Regions from separate parts of the Pseudoalteromonas sp. GB43 genome, predicted to be linked through region 2. Evidence: riboswitches for the same ligand, from Rfam matches in the RefSeq annotation. Region 2 holds a riboswitch; the other holds the start of a gene.
What was found. A riboswitch is a leader RNA that binds a small molecule or an ion and turns the genes downstream of it on or off. The one in region 2 is predicted to bind lysine.
Positions count from the first base shown of each region.

Region 1 (11,086 bases), 1.8 Mb from region 2:
CAAAGTATTATTCCAACTTGATAGAAGATCGCGTATCGTAATTCGCATTGCAAAGGCCACGACAGAAAAACAACAGACCCGTGGCTGAATTATCACAGGAGTTTTTATGTTTAAAGTGACCACCCCGCAAAGCAGCGAAGATTGGCAAGCGTACTATTCATTACGTTGGCAGGTTTTAAGAGCACCCTGGGGCGAGCCGCGCGGTTCTGAACAAGATGACTTAGAGCAAGACGCAGAGCACCGCTTTATCAAAAATAATGATGGCGAAGTATTAGGCGTAGCTCGCCTGCATTTTAATAATCATCAGCAAGCGCAAGTTCGTTATATGGCGGTTGCTGAAGGTAATCGTAACCAGCATATTGGTAGCCGTTTATTACATGAATTAGAAAAAATCGCATGGACTCAAGATGCAGATGAACTGGTATTGTTTGCTCGTGAGCGAGCCCTTGATTTTTATAAGCGTCATGGCTACGAATTAAAGGAAAAAGCACACCTTGCCTATGACGATGTACAGCATTGGAAAATGGTAAAACAAAAACCCTCTGAGCCGGGTTGGTTCCGTCATCCAAACTGGACACAAGTACTACAAAATACGTGGCGTGAGTCGATCCCTATCAGTGATGCAATGGGAATTAAAGTAGAAAGCTACACCGATTGGCAGTTTACTACGCGCGCTGATCTAGATGCGAACTTAAATCTTCATAACACTATGTTTGCCGGCTCGATTTATAGTTTAGCGACCTTAACAGGCTGGGGCGCAACTTACCTAGCGCTTAAAGAAGCTGGCCTTGAAGGGAATATCGTGTTAGCAGATGCCAACATTAAATACCTTAAACCACTGAATAACGATCCTCGCGGGAGTGTTGAGTTGGCTGGCTGTAAAGGCAAGTTGGCGGAGCTAGAGGACAATGGCAAAGCAAGCTACCATGTGCCAGTGAATGTATACGATGGTGATGTGCTAGTAGCAGAATTTGAAGGTCACTTCATCGTTAAAAAATAACGAATATTCAGAGCGAGCTAACTAAAGCTCGCTCTTTAAGTTAAAGCAAGTCAGTTAACATAACAATTAAAGCAAGTCAGTTAACAGAATACCCACACCAAAACGTTCAATATCAGCGTTGTAATCAATCAAGCTCTCGCCATAACCATTGAAGTATTGTGCGTAGCCACGTAATGAAACCAAAGAGGGAAAGACCAGTCTAGTTGGATTGCGCCGCGGTTATCTGAATTTAAGTTATTACGGGTCATAAAGCTAAACTCATGCTCGTTGTAACGGTATGCACCCGAGAATTCAAAGTAACCCATGTATTTGTAGATATCAGGGTTGTCATCACCTTTAGCTTCTAGTTCATCATCTTTTTTATCTTCAGGAATGCGGTACCAAGGCTTAAAGCTAAATACAAAGCCATCTTTTTCCCATAAGAAGTCAGCATAAATACGGTTCCACGAACGTGAATTAGGCTGGCTGCGGCCATTAGATTGATGTGAAGCACCAATTGCAATCGCCATTTCATCGCCCCAAAGCACATGCTCAGGATCAAGGTAGTTCACCCAGAAGATCTCTGGTTCGTAGTTTGTTTCACGAAACGGCGATGAAATATCTTTGTTATAAAACTGCCAAAACGATTGCATGGTAAATGCAAAAAATACGCCTTGGTCTTTATCTGAGAAGCCTTCGAAGATAGGCACTTTGATTGATAATTGATATTTTACTTCAAGATTATCAAGTGGCTCGCCATCGACTTCTTCAGCGAGGTCTTTTAGGCCATCAAAAGGGCGCTCATTCGGATTAGATACGTAAGAAAGCGGTAAAATATAGTTACGCTTATGTGGGGTGATCACATTACGGTTTTTCTTGCTCACTTCTTCACGCGCTTTACGTTTGTCTAAAGCGGTGAGCTTTTTGCTTTCATCTAAATCAGAGCACTTTTTACGAAGTTCTTCGAGTGTTTGCTTGCCGTCACCGCCAATAGCTTCGTTCAAAATACACTGCTTTACGAGTTCTAGTGCATCATCTTGTTCGTTAGTTTGTGGTTGTTCAGTTTGAGCAAATACAGGTACAGAAAATAAGCCAGCGGCTGCCAGCCAAATGCGCCATCCCATTGCAGTTCCCTTTCAGTAGACTTGTAAGTAGGTATAATTATAACGATTTTTACATAAGTAACCGTGAACTTGTACTGAATTGTTGAAATTTTAGGTAAATAGAGAGCCCCAAGCTAAGCTTGGAGCCCTGCTGTAACGGCCTAAGAGCATAAGCCGTTGACTCTCACGCAATGAGAAGGGATGAGCTTATAGCTCAAATACATTGGTAAAAAACTTATAAAGTTCGGTACCTTGATTCACGCTTGCTGAAGCAAAATGCAAAATAGCAATGGCGTCTTTATCAAAACTTAATGTTTGTAGCGGCTGCTCAGAAAGGTAGCGCTCCATTCTTAAAATATGGGCGATAGGCTCACCAGCTTTAATATGGCCGCCCAGTGGGGCAAGGTATTCAACCATGCCACCCATAGGTGCATAGTAAGCTACATAATCTTCAAGCATGCAGGCATAGCGTGTCATCGCTTTAGGATGATACGCAGCATCAACTAATACCTCTTTTTGATTGAGGTAACTTAAAATGCTATTTGCATCTTCAAGTGCCGCACTTAAATCGATTTTTTCTTGGCTACCAAGTTCAACAGTGAATGCTTCGACTTGAACAGCAAATTCACGGCCTTGTTTGGCAAGCTCTTCAGACAGTGACCACCATGGGCAGAAACTCGCTTCATCCATCGCGCCATCAAAATCACTTGGGATCAGTAACACATGCTCGATGTTGAAGTAGCTTGCGCTGTCTTTGGCGTATTCAGGGCAATATAAGTGCTTACTCGAGATATTCAGTGTGAAGGTCTAAAACAATATCTGCCTGATGGGCAAGCTTTTGCAAGTTAAGGGCAATACGCTTACCCGTTGTTAGGCTGTAATCAGGGCCTGTTAATTGACTATCGATGTCAGCTACGAGTGCCTGTTTAAACGCCGCTTTAAGGGTCGCATCATCACAGTCTTTGTGCTGTTCAGCAATCTGTGACGGTAACGCTTTATTAAAGCGGTACATGCGGTTCCAGTTGGTGCCCGTAATTGGATCGAAGCGACCTAAAGTAAACTCACCTGATTTTTGATTGCAACCAATAGGGTTGGCATAAGGCACTAGGGTAATATCGCCACGCAGCTTGAGTGATTTTAGCTGCTCAAGCAATTGATAAATTACTGCATTACCTTGTACTTCAGCGCCGTGCATATTGGCTTGTATATACACGTTTGGGCCTGTGCCATCCCCTTTTAAGCGATACACTGGGATTGTCAGAGGTAGGCCGTTGGCAATCTCGCCAACCACAATATTCTCTTGGCTGATTAATTCTTTACTCATGGCGATTACCTTAAATAATAACTGGCATCTTCAGCGCTACGAATGCACTCAATATTGCCTTGTTCAAGGATGTATTCAGCCGCTAATTCGTGGCATAAAAAGTACGGCATACTTTCGGTAAAGCCATACGCGCCACATTGGCTGAATACCAACCAGTCTTGCTCATTTAAATCGCTCGCTAATTGGTGTTCACCTAAGCAATCAAGGGCGGTGCAAAGCGGGCCGTATAAAGTCATTGCCGCAGGCTCAGCCGTCGATTCGCGAAGTAAGGCCGCAGGGAAATCTTGGCTTGTCACAGCTGGGCGAAGTAAATGGTTAATACCGCCTGATAAAATCACCTGCTGTTGATTGTAATTTACTTTACGCTCAACAACTGGCGTTGCGTAATGGCCGCATTCGCCCACCGCATAGCGGCCAAGTTCCATCCAAAGCTCTTTGACACCGGCATCTGCTTTAATGCTAGCCAAAGTCTCAATAAGTGCAGACCAATCGAGTCGGTTAGCACTTTGAGTATAAGGAATGCCTAAGCCACCCCCTAAATCGAGAATATTAAGATTAATGTTTAATGAGCGTGCTAGCTGTTGCAGTGGCGCAATCATCGCGCGCCATAGCTCGGCGAGCTTGTCAGTGCTCAGCATATTGCCCCATTGGAAAATATGCAGACCATCAAAGCTAAGAGCAGGGTAATCACTTGCAGTGAGTGCTTGCCACTCATCGCAGCCCAAACCAAAAGGAGTAAGACTATCGCCGCCAAGTGGATTCTTTTCGCTGTCTGGCCAACGAAGTTGAACACGCAATAGAACTTGCAGCTGACAATTTGCTTTTGTTGCTTGTTCGTTTAACCAGCGCACTTGGTTAATGCTCTCGGCGACAAAAGTACGTACGCCGCGAGCAATAAAATGTGAAATTTGTTTAGGGCTCTTTGCAGGCCCAGTGTTGAGCACGCGCTCGCTATCGATGCCTTGGGCAAGTACTTGCTCAAGTTCACCTTTACTTGCAACATCAAAGTTAAATCCTGCGCTGTCTAAACATTGAATAATGCGAGACAACGGGTTGGCCTTAACGGCATACCAAAGTTTCACATCGGTTTGCGCAGTCAGTTGATTTAAATGTGCAGTTAATTTATCTAAATCATAGATAAAAAATGGCGTATCAAGATGCGCTGAAACTTGCTCAACCGCTTGCTTGATATGCGTGCTCAAAAAGCTCATTAACGTAAAACCTCTTCTAACAGTAATGATGCATCGCTTTGTTCATCACGGTATTTCACGATCAATGCACACGACATGCTAAGACCTTGTTCACGAGCCCATGCATTTGAAGCTGGGCGAGAGCCTGGGATCACAATCGCGTTTTCTGGGATGGCTTCACCTTTGTCTAGCTGGCGCTCATTAACGCAATCGTAAACAGGAATGGTTGCCGATAAACGTACACCCGGCGCAAGTACAGCACCTTTTTTCACAACCACACCTTCAACAATAACGCAGCCTGCACCGATGAATGCGTCATCTTCAATAACCACAGGGCTGGCACCAATTGGCTCAAGCACACCACCTAATTGTACTGCTGCACTTAGATGAACATTTTTACCCACTTGTGCGCATGAACCCACTAATGCGTGGCTGTCGACCATCGTGCCTTCGTCGATGAACGCGCCAATATTTACATATGCTGGTGGCATGATAATGGTGCCTTTAGCAACGTGTGCGCCACGACGAACACTGCTACCACCTGGTACCATACGCACGCCAGCATCGGCTGCAAAGCCTTGTGGAGCTAAGTTGTGCTTATCAACAAAACCACCCGGGAACTCAGTGTTTGTGCCATTTTTAAAGGCTTCTAAAATGCCTTGTTTAACTTCAACATTGGCGTGCCAGTTGCCGTTCTCGTCCTGTGTTGCCGCGCGAACTGCGCCTGATTCTAAGTTGTTTAATAATTCTAACCAGCTCATGATAAAACCTGTTTTTAGTTCCAAGATAAAATTGTGTTGTTTGCGTGGGTGATGCTGTCTGTTTGCTCAAGCTCTAAATGCGTAAGCGGCGGACGTAAATGCGGGGTATTTATTTTACCTTGCAGGTGCATCAGTACTTTTACGGGGATTGGATTTGCCACAGCGAATAAACTTTGAATCGCTTGCGACCAATCGGTGAATAGATTTGGGTATTGACCACTTAAACTGCGTTTAACAAACTCATGGGTTTGACTCGGCCAAGCATTCGCGGCAACCGAAACTAAACCTTTTGCTCCTGCTTGAGCAAAATACGGCATAAGAGCATCATCGCCACTAAATATGGCCAGTGTTGGCGATGCCGTTCTAAAGCCTTCAAATTTGCTAATGTCGCCACTGGCTTCTTTTAAAGCCCAAAGATTTTTGTGGTCAGCAAGGTTTTTGATCACCTGCGGTGAAATCTCAACTGCACTGCGTCCAGGTACGTTATACAGCATACATGGGTGATTACTTGCATCAAGAAGGCTTTCAAACCAATGTGTTTGGCCAACTACCCCAGGTTTTGCATACAGAGGTGAGCCCAATAGATAGCCATGAATAGGTAGTTGGTTGCAGTATTCAACCCAAGCAACTTGTTGCTTGAGGTTCATGCCGCCCACAGCAACCATGAGTGGTACACTCGGTGCTAATTGGCAAACATGCTCAACGATGGCTTGTTGCTCTTTGAGTGAAAGCGCCAGTCCTTCACCGGTACTGCCAAGTAATAAAATGCCGTTATTTGCATCTTGCTGCTCAGCGACCAGTTGTTCAAGGGCCGTGTAATCGACCTCGCCAGATTCAGAAAATGGCGTGACAAGCGCTGTCCATAATGGATAGTCGTTTAAATCAAAATTGTTGATCATCTCTCACGAACTTATAAGGTATTCGAAGAGTTTATGCGGGAACATTTGAATGGAGCCGCATGTCGTCGTTCGAACAAGGTATAATTCGAAGAGCGAATGGGCTTAAAATAATAAAGACGCGACGGCCTTATTATACTAAGACCAGAAGCTCTCCACCAAACTAATCAATAGCACTTTGCTATTGTTGGTGACAGTCGCTGGGATTCAGCCCAGTCGCCCGAAATAAGCACCTCACAAACGGTGTTACTTCTCGGCGTTAATTCCCCTCACGTATGATCAACAGAGTCTGTGCTCTTCCCATACGCTACCTGAATAACGCACCTCTTCCAGCCCTTTATGCTCGCTTTAAAGGTTAAAGCCAACATACTTAAATAGGGTATTTGCAGCGATTAAAGCATTTTAGCCGTCTAGGTGTCAAGGCGAGGAATTTGTTTTTTAGTGACCGAATTTGCAACATGGTTACGTATAACCGTGTTTTTACGTACACTTAGCGCTAACCAAATCAATTGGAAAAATGATGGAAAAATTTAACGATATTTATCAACGAGCCGTATCTCGAAAGGGCAGTGAAGAAATGCTGCAAGCACTGTTATCAAACCCGCTCGACGATGCTGATATTGCTAAAATGCATGACGATTTATGGTTAGAAGAGTTCACGCGTAAAGTCTTTCAAAGCGGTTTTTATTGGTCTGTTATCAATAATAAATGGGCTGGTTTTCGTGATGTGTTTTGGGATTTCAGTGTAGAAAAATTGTTGATGATGCCGCCAGATATGCTCGAGCAAAAAGCCAGTGATGAGCGAATTGTTCGTAATTTTAAAAAAGTACAAACGATCCCAGAAAATGCGTACATGATCCACGAAGTTGCTGAGAAGCATGGCAGCTTTAGCCAATTTATTGCAGATTGGCCTACTGACAATATTATTGGTTTGTGGGCTTATCTTAAAAAGCATGGTGCGCGTTTAGGGGGAAATACTGGCCCATACGCTTTACGAGCGCTTGGTAAAGATACTTTTTTACTTTCTCGGTATGTAGAAGCCTATTTGCGTGCCCATGAGTTGATAGATGGCGGCTTACAAACTAAAAAGTCACTGCAAGCAGCGCAAGGTTTTTTCAACGAATTACAACAGCAAAGCGGTTACAGCCTGCAGGCACTAAGCCAACTAGTGGCCTATGGTGTAGGCGATAATCGTGTGGGTGTCGCAACACGTTAAGGACAGTTATGAAACTGCAAACTCGATACACAGATATTAGTGAACTACTTGCTATCAAGGATATGCCGAGCGCCGTTGCCGAGCCGCAATTACTGCTATTTAATGACAAGCTAGCTGATAATTTCGCAATTAAACACGACAGCGAATTTTTAGCTAAATTGCTATCTGGTTCAACGATAGATAACGACGTTGCGCCGGTTGCTCTTGGTTACTCAGGTCATCAATTTGGTCATTTTTCACCGCGTCTTGGTGATGGTAGAGCGCATTTACTTGGTGCTATTGCAGATAAAGATGGCACATTGTGGGACTTGCAGCTAAAAGGCGCTGGAGCAACAGTGTTCTCGCGCGGTGGTGATGGTCGCTGTGCCATTGGTCCAGCTGTTCGAGAGTACATTATGAGTGAGGCACTTCATGCGCTTGGCATCGCAACTACGCGCTGTTTAGCTGTGGTTACAACTGGCGAAACGGTATATCGTCAGCCACCACGCCCGGGGGCAGTTGTTACTCGCCTAGCTAAAAGTCACATCCGTGTTGGTTCATTTCAATACTTAGCTACACAAGGTGATATAGAAGGGCTAGAGAAGCTCGTTGATTACGCAATTAGCTGCCACTACCCAGGCATTAGCAGTACGGGTGAGCAGCGTTATATTGAGTTTTTAACTGCTGTACTCGATAAGCAAATAGAGCTGGTTATCAGTTGGATGCGAATTGGCTTTATACACGGTGTGATGAACACAGATAATACCTTGATTAGTGGTGAAACCATTGACTATGGCCCTTGTGCGATGATGAATCAGTTTGACCTAGACACGGTATTTAGTTCGATTGACCATCAAGGGCGTTATGCATTTGGAAATCAACCGAATATTGCTAATTGGAATATTGCACGCTTGGCTGAAAGCTTAATTCCGTTACTTGCTGATCAAGAGAGTGCCGTCGAACAACTCTCACCGGTTGTAAATGGCTTTGTAGCTAAATTTAATGATGCATTTAATACTATGTGGCAGCAGAAATTAGGATTAGCTGGTCAGCACGAAGGCGATCATGCTTTAGTTTCAGAGTTGCTAGGTTTAATGAAGCAACATCAGCTCGATTATACTAATACTTTCAATGCTCTGACTGAATCTTTACTTGCGGATTTCGCAATTCCAACTAGTTTAAAAGAGTGGCATAAAAAGTGGAACGTGAGGATTTCGTCTAAAAGTTATGAAACTATGCGCGCTGTTAATCCTGCAGTCATTCCACGTAATCATACTATTGAAATGATCCTAGCGGAATACGAAGCATCGGGAGAAAGTTCATTAAAAGACGCCTTTTTAGAAGCATTTAACGATCCATATGTTTACGATGAGCGTCACTTTGAATGGCTTCAATCCCAAAAGATTATGATAAAAATTATCAAACTTTTTGTGGGACCTAGTCATTTAAATTAACTAGGAAAATTCCTATTTATTGAATTTAACTGTATGCTGATTGAGCGCTCTAATAGGCGGTGGTATTATAGATTTTAGGCTAATCTATTGCTTTAAAAGATGATCTCATACGGTATTCGAAGCTGGTTTGGTCATACATTTAATCGCTTATCTACGAAATTAGGCTAGGCTATTATTAGTACCTTAATAGTTATGGATTAATTAATAAGTTGAATGTCAATGCAAAGTAACTAATCGTTTTTTGTATTGTTAAAGTTTTGATTACTCAAAAAATACGAGCTCTTACGAGCTTTATTATGAAAATGGGAAGGAAACAATGAAACTGAAATCACTGACTATAGCTTTGGCACTTGCTGCAACTAGTGCTTCAACATTTGCTGCTGAGAAACAAGGTTTTTATATCGGCGCATTTGGCGATTACTATGATAATTCATGGGAAAATGTTCGCGATTACGCACCAGGCGGCCTTGATGTTGATGATTCAACAGGCTGGGGTTTAGAGCTGGGTTATCGCTTTAGCGATTACTGGAGTGCTCGCTTAGAATATGCTGATATGGATTTTGACTGGACCGCTGAACTAAACGATGGCACATCGATGAGCGGTTCTGAAAGTGGTAAGCGCTACGGTATTGATGGTTTATATCACTTCGGTGGTGGCCCATTTTACGGTATTTTTGGTTTGAAAAACCTTGATGCTGTTGATGAGGATTTAATGTTTGCAAACGTTGGTGCTGGCTACCAACACTACTTCACAGATAACTTTGCTTTCAATGCCGAAACTTCTTTGTACCAAGGCCTTGATCGTGGTTATACCGATGTGGGTGCTAAGTTAGGTTTAAGCTATATCTTTGGTGATCAAAGCAGCTCTGCGGCTCCTGTTGAGCCAGCTCCTGTAGTAAGTGGACCTACAGATAGCGATAACGATGGCGTAATGGACGCTGATGACCAATGCGCAAATACACCAATGACTGATGCGGTAGATAGCAAGGGCTGTACTCTTTATGAAGAAAAAGAGGCAACAATCACTTTACTAGTTACTTTCCCGCATGATGTTGCAGAAGTACCAAATAAATACTTCAGCGATATTGCTGATGTTGCAGCATTTATGAAAGAAAACGAAGGCACATCAGTTGTTCTTGAAGGTCATGCATCAGCAGTTGGTGATGCGGATTACAACATGAAGCTTTCTGAAAAACGTGCTAAAGATGTAGCTGAAGAGTTAGTTAAAGACGGTATCTCATCAGATAGAATCTCTACGGTTGGTTATGGTGAAGAACGCCTGAAGAACAAAGCATATACGCTTGAAGCGCATGCAGAAAATCGTCGTGTTGAAGCACAAATTAGTACGGTTGAACGTGTAAAGGTTATGCGTAAGTAATAGATTACTATTAGCTTATTGTAATTTATTAATAATCTTGAGATTAAAGCTGAACTATTTTTATGGTTCAGCTTTTTTTATACCTTAAAAACGCATTTACTTTTTTAATAAACGCGATACTCTTAAAGGTATACGGCATGGTATAAAAATAAGGTACACTTATATTGATTTGAATCATCGCAGCAAATGGGTGATTATTGTACTATGTTCTTATTGTTATCTCGTGTAATTATCACTAGGTAAATTAGAGTTTTTTTGAGCACTGTTAATTTGGTATGCCATTCTATGGCATTTCGACGGTGCTAAACGTCACTTTTTTAGGTGGTGTTTTGAAATTAACAAATTTATTGTAGTTTTAGTTTATTAAGTTTGGATTAATTACTCATCATCTATCTTGACAGAGTTTAGGCTACACAGCCTTTAGTTACTTAAATGGAAGGGAAGGAAACATGAAACTAAAATCACTAACTATAGCTTTAGCTCTTGCTGCAACAAGTGCTTCTAGCTTCGCTGCTGAAAAGCAAGGTTTTTATATTGGTGCGTTTGGCGATTACTATGATAATTCATGGGAAAATGTTCGTGACTACGCACCAGGCGGTCTTGATGTTGATGATTCAACAGGCTGGGGTCTAGAGTTAGGTTACCGCTTCAGTGATTACTGGAGTGCGCGTCTAGAATACGCTGATATGGATTTTGACTGGAAAGCTGAATTAAACGACGGTACGTCGATGAGTGGTTCAGAAAGTGGTAAGCGTTACGGTATTGATGGTCTTTACCACTTTGGTGGTGGTCCTTTCTACGGTATT
Region 1 is NZ_JBPCHJ010000001.1:2,104,961-2,116,046, forward strand. Features, by position in the region: gene ACRWSG_RS10110 (bifunctional GNAT family N-acetyltransferase/hotdog fold thioesterase) at 107-1,000, shown strand; partial or broken gene ACRWSG_RS10115 (phospholipase A) at 1,067-2,103, opposite strand; partial or broken gene ACRWSG_RS10120 (succinylglutamate desuccinylase/aspartoacylase family protein) at 2,290-3,406, opposite strand; gene ACRWSG_RS10125 (PLP-dependent decarboxylase) at 3,412-4,617, opposite strand; gene ACRWSG_RS10130 (2,3,4,5-tetrahydropyridine-2,6-dicarboxylate N-succinyltransferase) at 4,617-5,357, opposite strand; gene dapA (4-hydroxy-tetrahydrodipicolinate synthase) at 5,372-6,256, opposite strand; lysine riboswitch at 6,394-6,590, opposite strand; gene ACRWSG_RS10140 (DNA-3-methyladenine glycosylase I) at 6,774-7,469, shown strand; partial or broken gene ACRWSG_RS10145 (protein adenylyltransferase SelO) at 7,478-8,889, shown strand; gene ACRWSG_RS10150 (OmpA family protein) at 9,219-10,280, shown strand; gene ACRWSG_RS10155 (OmpA family protein) at 10,730-11,086, shown strand, end outside.
Region 1: linked by a shared signal. The riboswitch ahead of dapA (4-hydroxy-tetrahydrodipicolinate synthase) and the one ahead of lysC (lysine-sensitive aspartokinase 3) in region 2 are both predicted to bind lysine.

Region 2 (11,086 bases):
GCTAAAAACTCAACGCCTAAGGTGTCTATATCAACCGGGTTGGCAAAACGAGCTGAGGTTGCATCAAAGCGATATGTCCAATCTGTCAGGTTTTTATCTTTACGGTAGAAAATAGCTGAATCTAAACGCCACGAAGACTGTTCAATCAGTAAACCTAGCTCAAGGTTATCGGTTGTTTCGCGCTCAAGGCTGTAGTTACTTCTGAATAATCCGCCCGTTTCGCTGCCGCCGATGGCGGTATAACCGGGAACTTGTGTTGCTTCTGCGTATGATGCATACCAAGTATGTTCACCGCCATTATGATTAGCTACTTTAAGGCTGGCATCGGCAATCAATGAGGTAGCTGAGCTATCATGGTTAGTATTATCAAATGCTGCACCAATACGTACAGTAAGCTCTTTGTTCGCTGTAAGGGCTGTCTTGTACTCAGGCAAGATACTTAGCTTAGTGTAATTGCGTGACGTAAAGTTGTTTTCAAGAGACGTTGATTCAATTTCATCAGCAATAAATTGCCCTGCATAATTAATAGCATAGCGGTCATTTAAACGGTGACGTCCAGAGAGTGCCAATGACTTAACCGTGGTTTCGTGAAACGCTTCAAAAATAGCTGGGTTTTCACGAGACAATACGTAATGGTCGTTATGTTTACGATAATAACCAGTTACTTCAAAGGTATTGCTCTCACCATACACTTGTTTGTGATTGAGCATGAAAAGCTTGGTTTCAAGATCTTCGGTTTCGTTAAAATTAAATGGCGTGTAAAGGTTTGGCCAACCAAAAAACTTCTCTTGGCGTCCGAACATTAAATCAGTTTGCGAGGTATCGCTTGCAATTTGAACGCGTGCTGAGGCACGTTCAAAGTCGTGGTCGCCATTATCAATTGAGCCATCACTTTTTGAGTGAGAGTATTCCCCTTCAAAACCTAATCGCAAATCAGGTTTGCTATCAAGCTTTTGGCTATGAGCAGCATGAATACTTTGCAAATTAAAGCCATTCGTACCTGTGCCAAGTGAAACACTACCGGTACTCGTGATAGGGCGCCAGCCAAATGAAACCGTACCAACCGAGCTATTCATACCATAAAGGGCATTATCAGCACCTGTAAGCACTGAAGGGCCTGTTAGCATTTGTGGTGCAATCGGAATTTCAGCAAAGTAGTGACCAGATTGCGGGTCGAATAATGTACTGCTACCAACACGAAAGCCAGTATTTTCGAAAATACCACCGCGAATGGTGACATCAGCTTGTGCTTCAGCCATGTTACGTGATTGTAAATCGACACGTGGGTCATATTCTAAGTTTGATACCGGCGCATCAAAGGTACCGACAGGCTCTTTATTTGCGGTTGCAGAAACTTCAACGGTGATTTGTTCAATATTGTTGGTGTCTTCTGCTAGCACTGAGCAAGTGACGAATAATGCGGGAAGTGTAAGCTGTACTGCGCGTACCATCTAAAACTCTCTATTATTTTGATTAACTCGTTGCAGTGACCGTTAAGAGCACACTGGAAATTGCAGGTATTGTATCTGAATCACTGAGTTATACCACTCCAACCAGATTTCAGCTGGTAACAAAAAAACCGCGCTAAGGCGCGGTTGTGCAATAAGAGCTGTGTCTATTTATTATTTAAAAAAGATGTGTGTTTCAGTTTGATTTTTTATTTTTAACCGCATCATATTTACCAAAGAAAGTAATGATGAGAGCAACAAAAATACCCATAAATCCAATGACCGAAAAAGCTAGGCTATATTCAGCTTTAATATTAAAAATATTAAGCAAACTAGTTATTAACAATAGAGAAATACCGGAAATTTTTAAAATCGTCTGTGTTTTATTTAAGCAAAACCATGCTTGACAAGAAGGGCATTGATTTTCAATGAAGAGGCTGTTTGTATTAACCTTTTTTATATCTTTAGTCGCAATTATGGTTTTACAGTTTGGGCAAGTTAATTTCATTTTATTCCTTTTTGGATCTTTTCTCTAAGACCCCTAATTCCATTTAGAGTTATTTAAGTTAAAGCATCATAGCAAACTTTGATCTTCACAAACAAAAAAGCTCACAATTTGTGAGCTTTTCAAAATTATGTAAAAGGCTTATTGCTGAGGTTTTGGTGGGAAGTTACTTAGAATGTTAGCAACAGTCTCTTTGATAACTTCAGTGCGCTTTTCAGGTGATTGGTTCTTTTGCAAACGACCTTCTTTCGCACCACGCCAAACTAATTGGTTAGAAGCACGGTCTACCACGTCTAAAATTAACGTACCCACTTCGTATTCGCGAGCAGTTGTTTGCGTGTTATAACCCATACCCCAGTAATTCCAGCGTGCACCGTAACCTACGTTGAAGGTATCTACATCAATTTTAGTATCAACAGAGGCATGGTAGTTAATCAGCACATCTGCTTGTGCTAAATCAACTAGCTTCATACCGCTTTTTTCAAGTTCAGCATTAACGGCTTCACGAACCCGTTTTTCCATTAAAGGACTAATTTGGTAGTTCGATACATTTTTAGTCAAGCTGGCATTCGGTACCCAAGAGAAGGTTTTATAATTACTAAAATCGGCTGATTTGTCGTAATCCCAATCAGGCGTTTTAGCACAGGCTGCTAAAAATAGTACAGCCGTCGCGATTAATAAGTTCTTCATATTGTTTGCTCCTTGGCAAAATTTCCACTACTTGATTGATAACATAACACAAAAAATACTCAACTGAATGATTATTTAAAAACTATGGCACATTTATAAAAAAGTACTGTAATAGTTTGTAATTAAGCAGTGTGTTCCACTTCTATCCAGTCTTTTTCATCCACCCAGTTTTGAGCACCATCTTTAACAGTACGAATAGGGACGATGTAATCACAGCTAACTTGTGGTTTAACTGAGGCAAAAATCGGCACAAAGCCAAAGCTAAGCGCGGTTTCGATAATTGCTTTTTGGTTTTGTGGGTCGATATCGGCTGCTTCATCGATATAAATTGGAATACGATACAAGTTTTGTTCTTGGTCGCTTAATAAGTAACGAATAAACAGCATGCCACAAAGTAGCTTAATGGTGATACGGGTACCGTTAGAGCCGGCTGAGTCAATTTTTTCGAAGTGCTCAGTTTCACCAGCACGGTTTACTACTTCAAAACGAATATCAAATAAGTCGGTCAGTGTTAAACCGGCTTTTTCAGAGGCAAGCTTAATCAAATGATCTTTCGCTTCGTTTACCGCAGACTCGCTATAAGGCTCTTGGCTTAATAGGTCTAGGGTATCGCCTTGCTCAAACTGATTTGAGGTACTAATAATAGTATCAATGCTATCAACTAACATCTTGCGCGGAATAACATTAATTTTGAATGCTTGAAGGTTAGAGATCCGATGCTGACTAATGCCTTTATTAAAGCTGTTCATTTCCCGGCGTAGGCGGTCTAAGTCTTCGCGCAAGCCCTTAATGGTGGCGGCTACTTCGGTTAACGCAACTGGACCTTGACGTTCAACCGCATCGCGCTCGTTATCGATGTTATGAAACGCGCTAATAAGCTTTTCGTATTTAGTAAACTCATCGTTTTCGTTATCAAATTTAGTAATACCCGCATTATAAATATGCATATAGGTGTTACGTACGTTGATATCAAAGTTACGTAGCTCTTGGCAGTCTTTGTTAAAGTGATGAATGAGGTCACTTAAGTTATCAAAATCAATACTGATTTCAATCATATATGGAGTGACTTTGCCTGAGTAAAAATCAAGCGTGTGATCGATACGTTCAGATTTAACTTGGCGTAAACGGTCAGCTTGGCGGGCAAGCAGATCTTTTTTCGATTTGATAATCGAACGACAATCGCTGATTGAGCCACTATTTTTTTGAATGTCTTGCAGGTAGTCGTCAACTTGTTCGCGTTCTGCATTTAACTGCTCTTTTAGCAGGGTTTGTGCATCGACAGATTGCTGCATCACTTCAAATTGTTCAAAACGTTTTAATGCTTCTTCTGAGGCCATTAACTCATCATACAAGGCATCTTTTTCTTTTTGCTTTTCGGCGACATTTGCGGCGACTTCGCGCTGTTGTTTAAACTCTTTCAGTGAGTTTTCAAGAGCAGCAAGTTGCGCAGTTAATTGCTCTTTATTTTCGCCAGTTTGCATTTGCACTGGGCTTAGCTTTTTAAGTTTAATCGTCGCACCTGGCAGAGTCAGTACACCGCCTTTCACGTTAGCCGATAACTGCTCTAAGAACTCCCCAAAGGCATCTTCGTCTGTGATCTCAACATCACCATTGCTGGTGGTGGCAAACGATAAGATATCTGGGTTCAGAATACGCGAAATCTCTTCAACTTCTTTCAAAGATAAATCTTCACGCATACGGGTGAATAAATTGAACTCAAGGTTCTTCAGCTGTAATTTTAAGCTCTTAATTTGCTTTTGTGTTTCGCTAATACGGTAATCAAGCGTGTGTAAGCTTTGACCTTGGGCACTGCTTAATGAATGCGATAGCGATTCATAATCTTGTTTAAGCTGCGTAAGGCTTACTTTTAGGGTGGCTTTATTAACCAATTCAAACTCAGATTTAAGCGCTCGATAGTCTAAAAACCATTGTTCAATTTGAGTTTGTTTACGTTCAATATCACGGGATTGCTGAATATACAGCTGCTGCTTTTGTTCGAACTCGTGCTTTTCGTGTTCGATATCTTCAAGGGCAATATTTAGCTCAGAGAGTTGCTCTTGTTGATAGGTTTCAAAGTCAATCAGTGCTTGGTCAATTTTTGGCGCATAGGCAGCAAGCTTACCTTTTAAAACCGTTTGGTTTTCAAGCATAGATTCAAGAGCTGCAATTGGCTCTTGCATTGACTCAAGGGCTTTTAATTCACGTTTAGCGCGATTCACTTTATCAAATGAACGTCGCCATACTTCATAAAAATCAACCCGTGAGTTTGACATATGGCGCTCAAATACACGTAGCATAAAGCGTTTAACATCACTGGCACCTAACTTATGCAAGTTAAGGATACGGCGGAAAATTTCTTTGTAAATCGCTGAGTCTTGCACGTTATTGAGGGGGATCATCTTTAAGTTGATATCGCCATCAAATGGGGTTGCGCCGCCAGTGAGTAGGGCGTTTAGCTCTTGCGCTTTTAATTCAATTGGATTGAAACCTTGCTCTTTTAAGTGATTAAAAAGCTTGGTGAATTTTACAATAGTTTTGCCTTGCGTGTAGTGTTCAAGGTTCAACTTACCTGGGTAGCAAAAAAACTGATGCGCGTAACCGGCTATTTTACCTAGGCCGGCAACACCAATCACCACAGGACCATTAGGCAGGTCAGCTTCGAGTAAAATATAGGATTGATCTGACGAAAAGTAGAATTTTCGGGTTTCGTCTAAATCGTGGCCATCCCATTCTGTTAAACGCAAATCATTAATCAGTGGAAATTGCAGGGCATTAATTACCGAGCTTTTACCGGTATTATTCGGTGCACAAATAGAGCTACTTTTATCCAGTGGGATCACGCATTTTGCATAGCCTGCGGTATTTAAAAGCGCAAGTTTGCTGAGTCCGTAAAGGCTTTGGCTTTGCATTATTCGTCATCTCCTAGGTAGGTTTCTTCGTTTACTTCCATCAATGCATCGATATAACGATAAATAGGTGCTTGCAGCATAAAGCCATTTTCTACTTCGCGAGCCAGACCTAAACGCACCATACGTAGGTAAACGTCTTTGCGTAAATCTGAGCCTGAGAAGATTTCTAATTGATCAAACAAATGCTTGTTGATTTGCACTAAGGTTTGCATTAGTTCAAGGTCGTTTACTTCGTCAAACAAGGCACGCATTGGATCTTTACCGGTATTGGCATAGTGCTCAATCAAGATGTAGATAGTCAGTGCGATGGCACGCGAAATTTTACCCATATTTGGGGTGCTTTCGTCGCTACCAAAATAGTAAAAGCCACGGCTATCGTGTTGCAGGTCATGGCCAAGGGCGTTAAATAACGCGCGATAAGCATCAATGTGTTGATCAAGCTCTTGCCACATCAGCGTGTCTTGTTCGCTAATGTGGTAGCCTGATGTGAGCTTTTTATTAATAGCTTGCAGATGCGTTAAATCATCTAAATTAATATCTGTCATGGTTATTGCTCTGTTGCTTTTTTATCGTCAGCAATCGATGAGTTAAATGGATAAAGAGAGAAGTGTTGCTGGGCAATTTTTATTTTTACTTTCTCTTGGCTTTGGCTGATTTCAAGGTCGCCATCGCTAATCAATTTTTGATACAAGAACAGCATTTCGTCAGCTTCTAAATCTGGGTAACTTTCATCTAAGAAACTAAGCAGCGGCTGAGCTTTTTTGCTGGCTTTTTTAAAGCGTTTTCTAAATTGTGTTTTAACGTCGTTGTAATCAGGAATATGTGGGCTTTGGTAGGCGGGCACATCATCATGTTCAGGTAGTTGATATTCATCGTGCTCAAAGTCAACTAAGCCTGCCATATAGGCCACAATATGACGTTGCTGACCAAGTGAAAAACGTTGCGCGTCTGAGACAAAGTTAGGCTGTACTGCACTTAACATGTTATCGACGCCATTTTTACGCACTAAACCAAGCACTTTAGCCGCTTGACGCGTAATTAGGTTGTTACGGCGTAACTCTTCACGCAGTGGCATCAACATATCGGCGCTTTTACGTAAACTTTCACGGCCAACTAAATGCATTTCTAGAATACGAGTACGTAATTGTTCAAGCATGCGTTTGTCTTGGTATGACTTACCAAGGCGGTCAATTTGCTGTATTTGCGCGCTAATTTGCGCTTCGATGGTATTAAAGCAAGCGTGGAAGTCACCTCGAATATCAACCATTTCCAGCATAGGCTCGATGTATTCATCGAACGCTTCAATTACAGCCTGATAGCGTTTTTGCAGTGATTGCACCGCGTTGTCTGCTTTTGCTTGCTCAACAATATTTAAAATTGCGTTTTCATTGTGGGCAAACAATTTCATTATTTTGCGTACCCGATCATCCATAATGCGGCTAAAGCGGCGAAGCTCGTCGTAATCTTCAATTTCACCCGCTTTAGCAAGGCGATTACCAAGGCGAGCTAAGTCATCAACGAGCACGCTAATCTCTTGAGCAAGACCTAAGTGCTCTTCTTGTAGCAAGAAAGTCGCAAAATCGGCGATCGCGCGGTTTATTTCTAACTGTGATGATTTTGCCAGTGGAATGATAATATCTTGATTCAATAAACGATTTGTTTCTTTATAAATGCGTTCGTTTGACCATGAAGGCTGCTTTTGTTTTATCGCATTTTGTACGTCTTTCAAGCTGAAATCAGCCATCTTAAAACGTTTAAATAGCAGTTCTAACACCCCCCAATGTTCAGTAAGGGTATTTAATAACTTTTTAGCTGGGATCATAAGGCTCCAGTAAATTCAGACTTTGGTGTTGGCGATTAGTAGTAAATTATGTAATTGAGAATAGTTTTATGCTTTCTATGCTGCTAGAATCCGCGCCGAAACACTCGACTTACAATTTTTACATTATTATAAAGGTTGTTCAAACACCATGGTAACCCCACTTATCCTAACCCTGATAGCGGTGGCATTTTTGCTTATCGTTATAGAGGATATTATCCATGTAAACAAGGCCAAAACGACGCTTTTTTTTGGCACTTTATGCTGGATTATCTTATTTATCTCTCCAATTCATGGGCAAAGCCCAGAAACCATACAACATCAACTGGATCACAACATATTAGAAATCGCGACTTTGTGGCTATTTTTAATGGCTGCGATGACCTTTGTAGCGTATTTAAACTCTAAAGGTTTTATCCAGAATATTGTTCATAAAATTATGCCAAATCAAATCAGTGAACGAAAGCTGATGTTTCTGATTGGTGGTTTTGCGTTTTTATTTTCATCTATTTCAGACAACATAACGGCAACTTTAATCTCGCTTGCGGTGGTGATGTCACTTAAGTTAGATCCTAAAAAATTAATAAAATATGCGACCTTAATTGTATTTAGTGTTAACTCGGGTGGGGTGTCGTTGATCACCGGTGATGTGACAACCTTGATGATTTTCTTAGACGAAAAAGTCACCATTGCTAATCTACTATTATTAATTGCCCCTGCACTGACAAGTGTTGCACTGCTCGCGGCAATGTTGTCGGTGGGTATGTCGGGTAATGTTGTGTTTGAAAAGCAAGCAGCCCGTCGTATCGAAAAGACAGATATTACCATTGCGGTTATCTTCTTCTCGACGATTATTGCCACGTTAACTTTGAGTGTGCTTTATAGTGTGCCGCCGTTATTGACCTTTTTATTTGGTTTATCTTTGATGTTTTTGGTTGCGCAATTCTTAATGCGCAAAAAAGACGTTAACAAAAAAATCATCGATTATATTCGTGAAATTGAATACGACACCTTATTGTTCTTCGTTGGTGTGCTATTGCTGGTTGGTGCATTAAAAGAAGTTGGCATGCTTGCTAAATTTACTCACTTATATGAGTTGATGGCACCGGAATATGCCAACTACTTGATGGGGCTATTATCAGCGGCGGTAGATAACGTACCTCTCACTGCAGCACTTTTAAAAGCTGATATTGTGATGAGCCCTCAGCAATGGCTGTCGTTTACTTACGCAACTGGGGTGGGTGGCTCAATGCTTATAATCGGCTCTGCGGCAGGTATTATTGCCATGAGTAAGGTTAAGGCACTGACCTTTATGAGCTATCTTAAAATGTCGGTTTATTTATTAATTGCTTATACCGTTGGTTATTACGGTTCGCACTTAGCGGGCAGTTTAATTTCATAAAACAACTTGACAGCTAGACGTCTAAACGTTAACTTTCAAAGCCTGCTTTTAACAGCAGGCTTTGTTATTTTAACCAGGTGTTAACTTAACATTCAGAAGAGGTGCGATACTTAGGTAATTAATGTGAGGTGACGAACGCCGATGACCATTAATGAGGGAAGTACTCGCCGAGAAAATTAACCGGACGTCACGGTTATTTTTCGGTTTATGGGGCTGAATCCTCAAAACTGTCACCAAACTAGGTGGAGAGCTTCTGGCATGGACTACTCTTTATTTTCAAAGCACCCCCTTGCCGAGTTCTTCTTGAATTACTGTGGATAGTTTTCCACAAAAGGAGACGACATGAATACCCAATTAGCCGCCAACACAAAATCAGATTACGTTGTTGCAAAATTTGGTGGCACCAGTGTAGCTAACTTTGATGCTATGAGCCGCTGCGCTGAAATCATTTGTGCTGATAATCAAGTACGTATAGTTGCTGTGAGTGCCAGTGCAGGCGTGACAAACCATTTAGTTGCATTGTGTAAAGCTGATTTGAGTGCGGCTGAGCGTGACGAGCACATTACTGGCGTTGTCGCCATTCAAGAAGCTATCTTGGCAGAGCTGTCACTGGATGCTGATTTAGCACATGGCTTTAATGAAACGCTTAAGGCTTTTCAAAAGCTAGCATCAGACGGGGCTCAGTCAGTAGCAGATCAAGATGAACTACTGAGCTTTGGCGAGCGTTTATCATCGTATTTATTTACTCAAGTATTACGCGGGCAAGGTCTTGATTCGGTTCGTTTTGATGTACGTAAAGTGCTAAAAACAGATAGCCAATTTGCTAAAGCTACCCCAAATGTTGCAGCAACCGCTGCGGCTGCTAAAGAGCATTTAGTGCCGCTACTTGATGACCATGTTGTGGTAACCCAAGGTTTTATTGGTAGCAATGAGCACAATCAAACGACCACTTTATGCGTGGTGGTTCAGATTATAGTGCTGCATTACTCGCTGAAGCAATTAACGCAAAAAGCGTGCATATTTGGACCGATGTAGTTGGTATTTTCAGTACTGATCCGCGTTTATGCGCTAAAGCAAGCCCAATTGCACGCTTAAGCTTTGATGAAGCGGCAGAAATGGCAACGTTTGGTGCAAAAGTACTGCACCCTGCAACCATTTTACCTGCAAGCCGTAGCCATATTAGTGTGTTTGTTGGTTCAAGCCGTGAACCACAGTTAGGTGGTACATGGATTGAAAAAGAAAAATCTCAGCAACCAGGTATTCGTGCCGTAACACAGCGTAAAAACCAAATTCTGTTAACGGTTAAAAGCCCAGAAATGCTCCTAGCGAGTGGTTTCTTAGCGCGTGTTTTCACCATTTTAAGTGAGTTTAATATTTCGGTTGATTTGGTTACTACCTCCGAGATCAGTGTTGCAATCACTTTAGATAACGCACCAAATGCATCACGCCCTGAGCTTGATCAAGCTTGTTTAGATAAGCTTTCTGAGTTTTGTCATGTGTCGGTTGAGAATAACTTAACGCTGGTGGCTTTAATTGGTTCTGAGATTCAATTACGTCAGCAAGAAATGAATTTAATGCAGGTATTGAGTGATTTTAATATTCGTTTAATTTGCCACGGTGCAAGTAAACATAACCTGTGCTTCTTAGTTGAGCAAAGCGAGTCAGATGAAGTCGTGCAGGCTATTCACAGCCGACTATTAGAAAGCCAAGTCGCGGCGTAGGTCGTTAAAATTAATAAAAGAGCACTGCCAGTCAGTGCTTTTTTGTGCCACAACACTTATATCAAAACCTTCAATAGAGTTACTACTCGCGCTGAAATTATGTTTGCTCAATTCTTCAAATACATTAGGGGCAAGTAGTTTCGCAATAGGCTGAGCACTTGCTTTGGCAAGCGCTTCTTTTAATGTCCAAATTCTAAAAAAGCACTGTGCCTGTTCATAGGGAGCATCAAAACGGCTAATTAAGTCAACCTCATCTTGATGATAAAAATGCTTTGCGAGTTTGATAAAAGGGCGAGGTTTACTGCTTTGTTCAATATCAAAACCAAATAGCTGCTGTTTTGGGTTAAGAGCAGCGCCAATTAAACCATTTGAATGTGATAAACAAGCCCACACAGGTTCTCTAACCGGGGTATGTAATTTTAGCTTGCTGTCTTTGTCATCAAACTGGCTCGATATTTCACTGAGCGCTAAATCGTCATGAGGGTAAGCATGTTGATACAAATACTTTAACGTTAGGCGAGTTGCTAAGTACTCTTGCTTGGCACTTGGCACTTTGCGTTTTTCAAGTACGCTTAATTCAAACTCACTGAGT
Region 2 is NZ_JBPCHJ010000001.1:351,217-362,302, reverse strand. Features, by position in the region: gene ACRWSG_RS01670 (TonB-dependent receptor plug domain-containing protein) at 1-1,451, opposite strand, end outside; gene ACRWSG_RS01665 (hypothetical protein) at 1,645-1,956, opposite strand; gene ACRWSG_RS01660 (DUF4136 domain-containing protein) at 2,095-2,643, opposite strand; gene ACRWSG_RS01655 (AAA family ATPase) at 2,766-5,552, opposite strand; gene ACRWSG_RS01650 (condensin complex protein MksE) at 5,552-6,097, opposite strand; gene ACRWSG_RS01645 (hypothetical protein) at 6,100-7,374, opposite strand; gene nhaD (sodium:proton antiporter NhaD) at 7,523-8,773, shown strand; lysine riboswitch at 8,862-9,034, shown strand; partial or broken gene lysC (lysine-sensitive aspartokinase 3) at 9,116-10,494, shown strand; gene ACRWSG_RS01630 (4'-phosphopantetheinyl transferase family protein) at 10,471-11,086, opposite strand, start outside.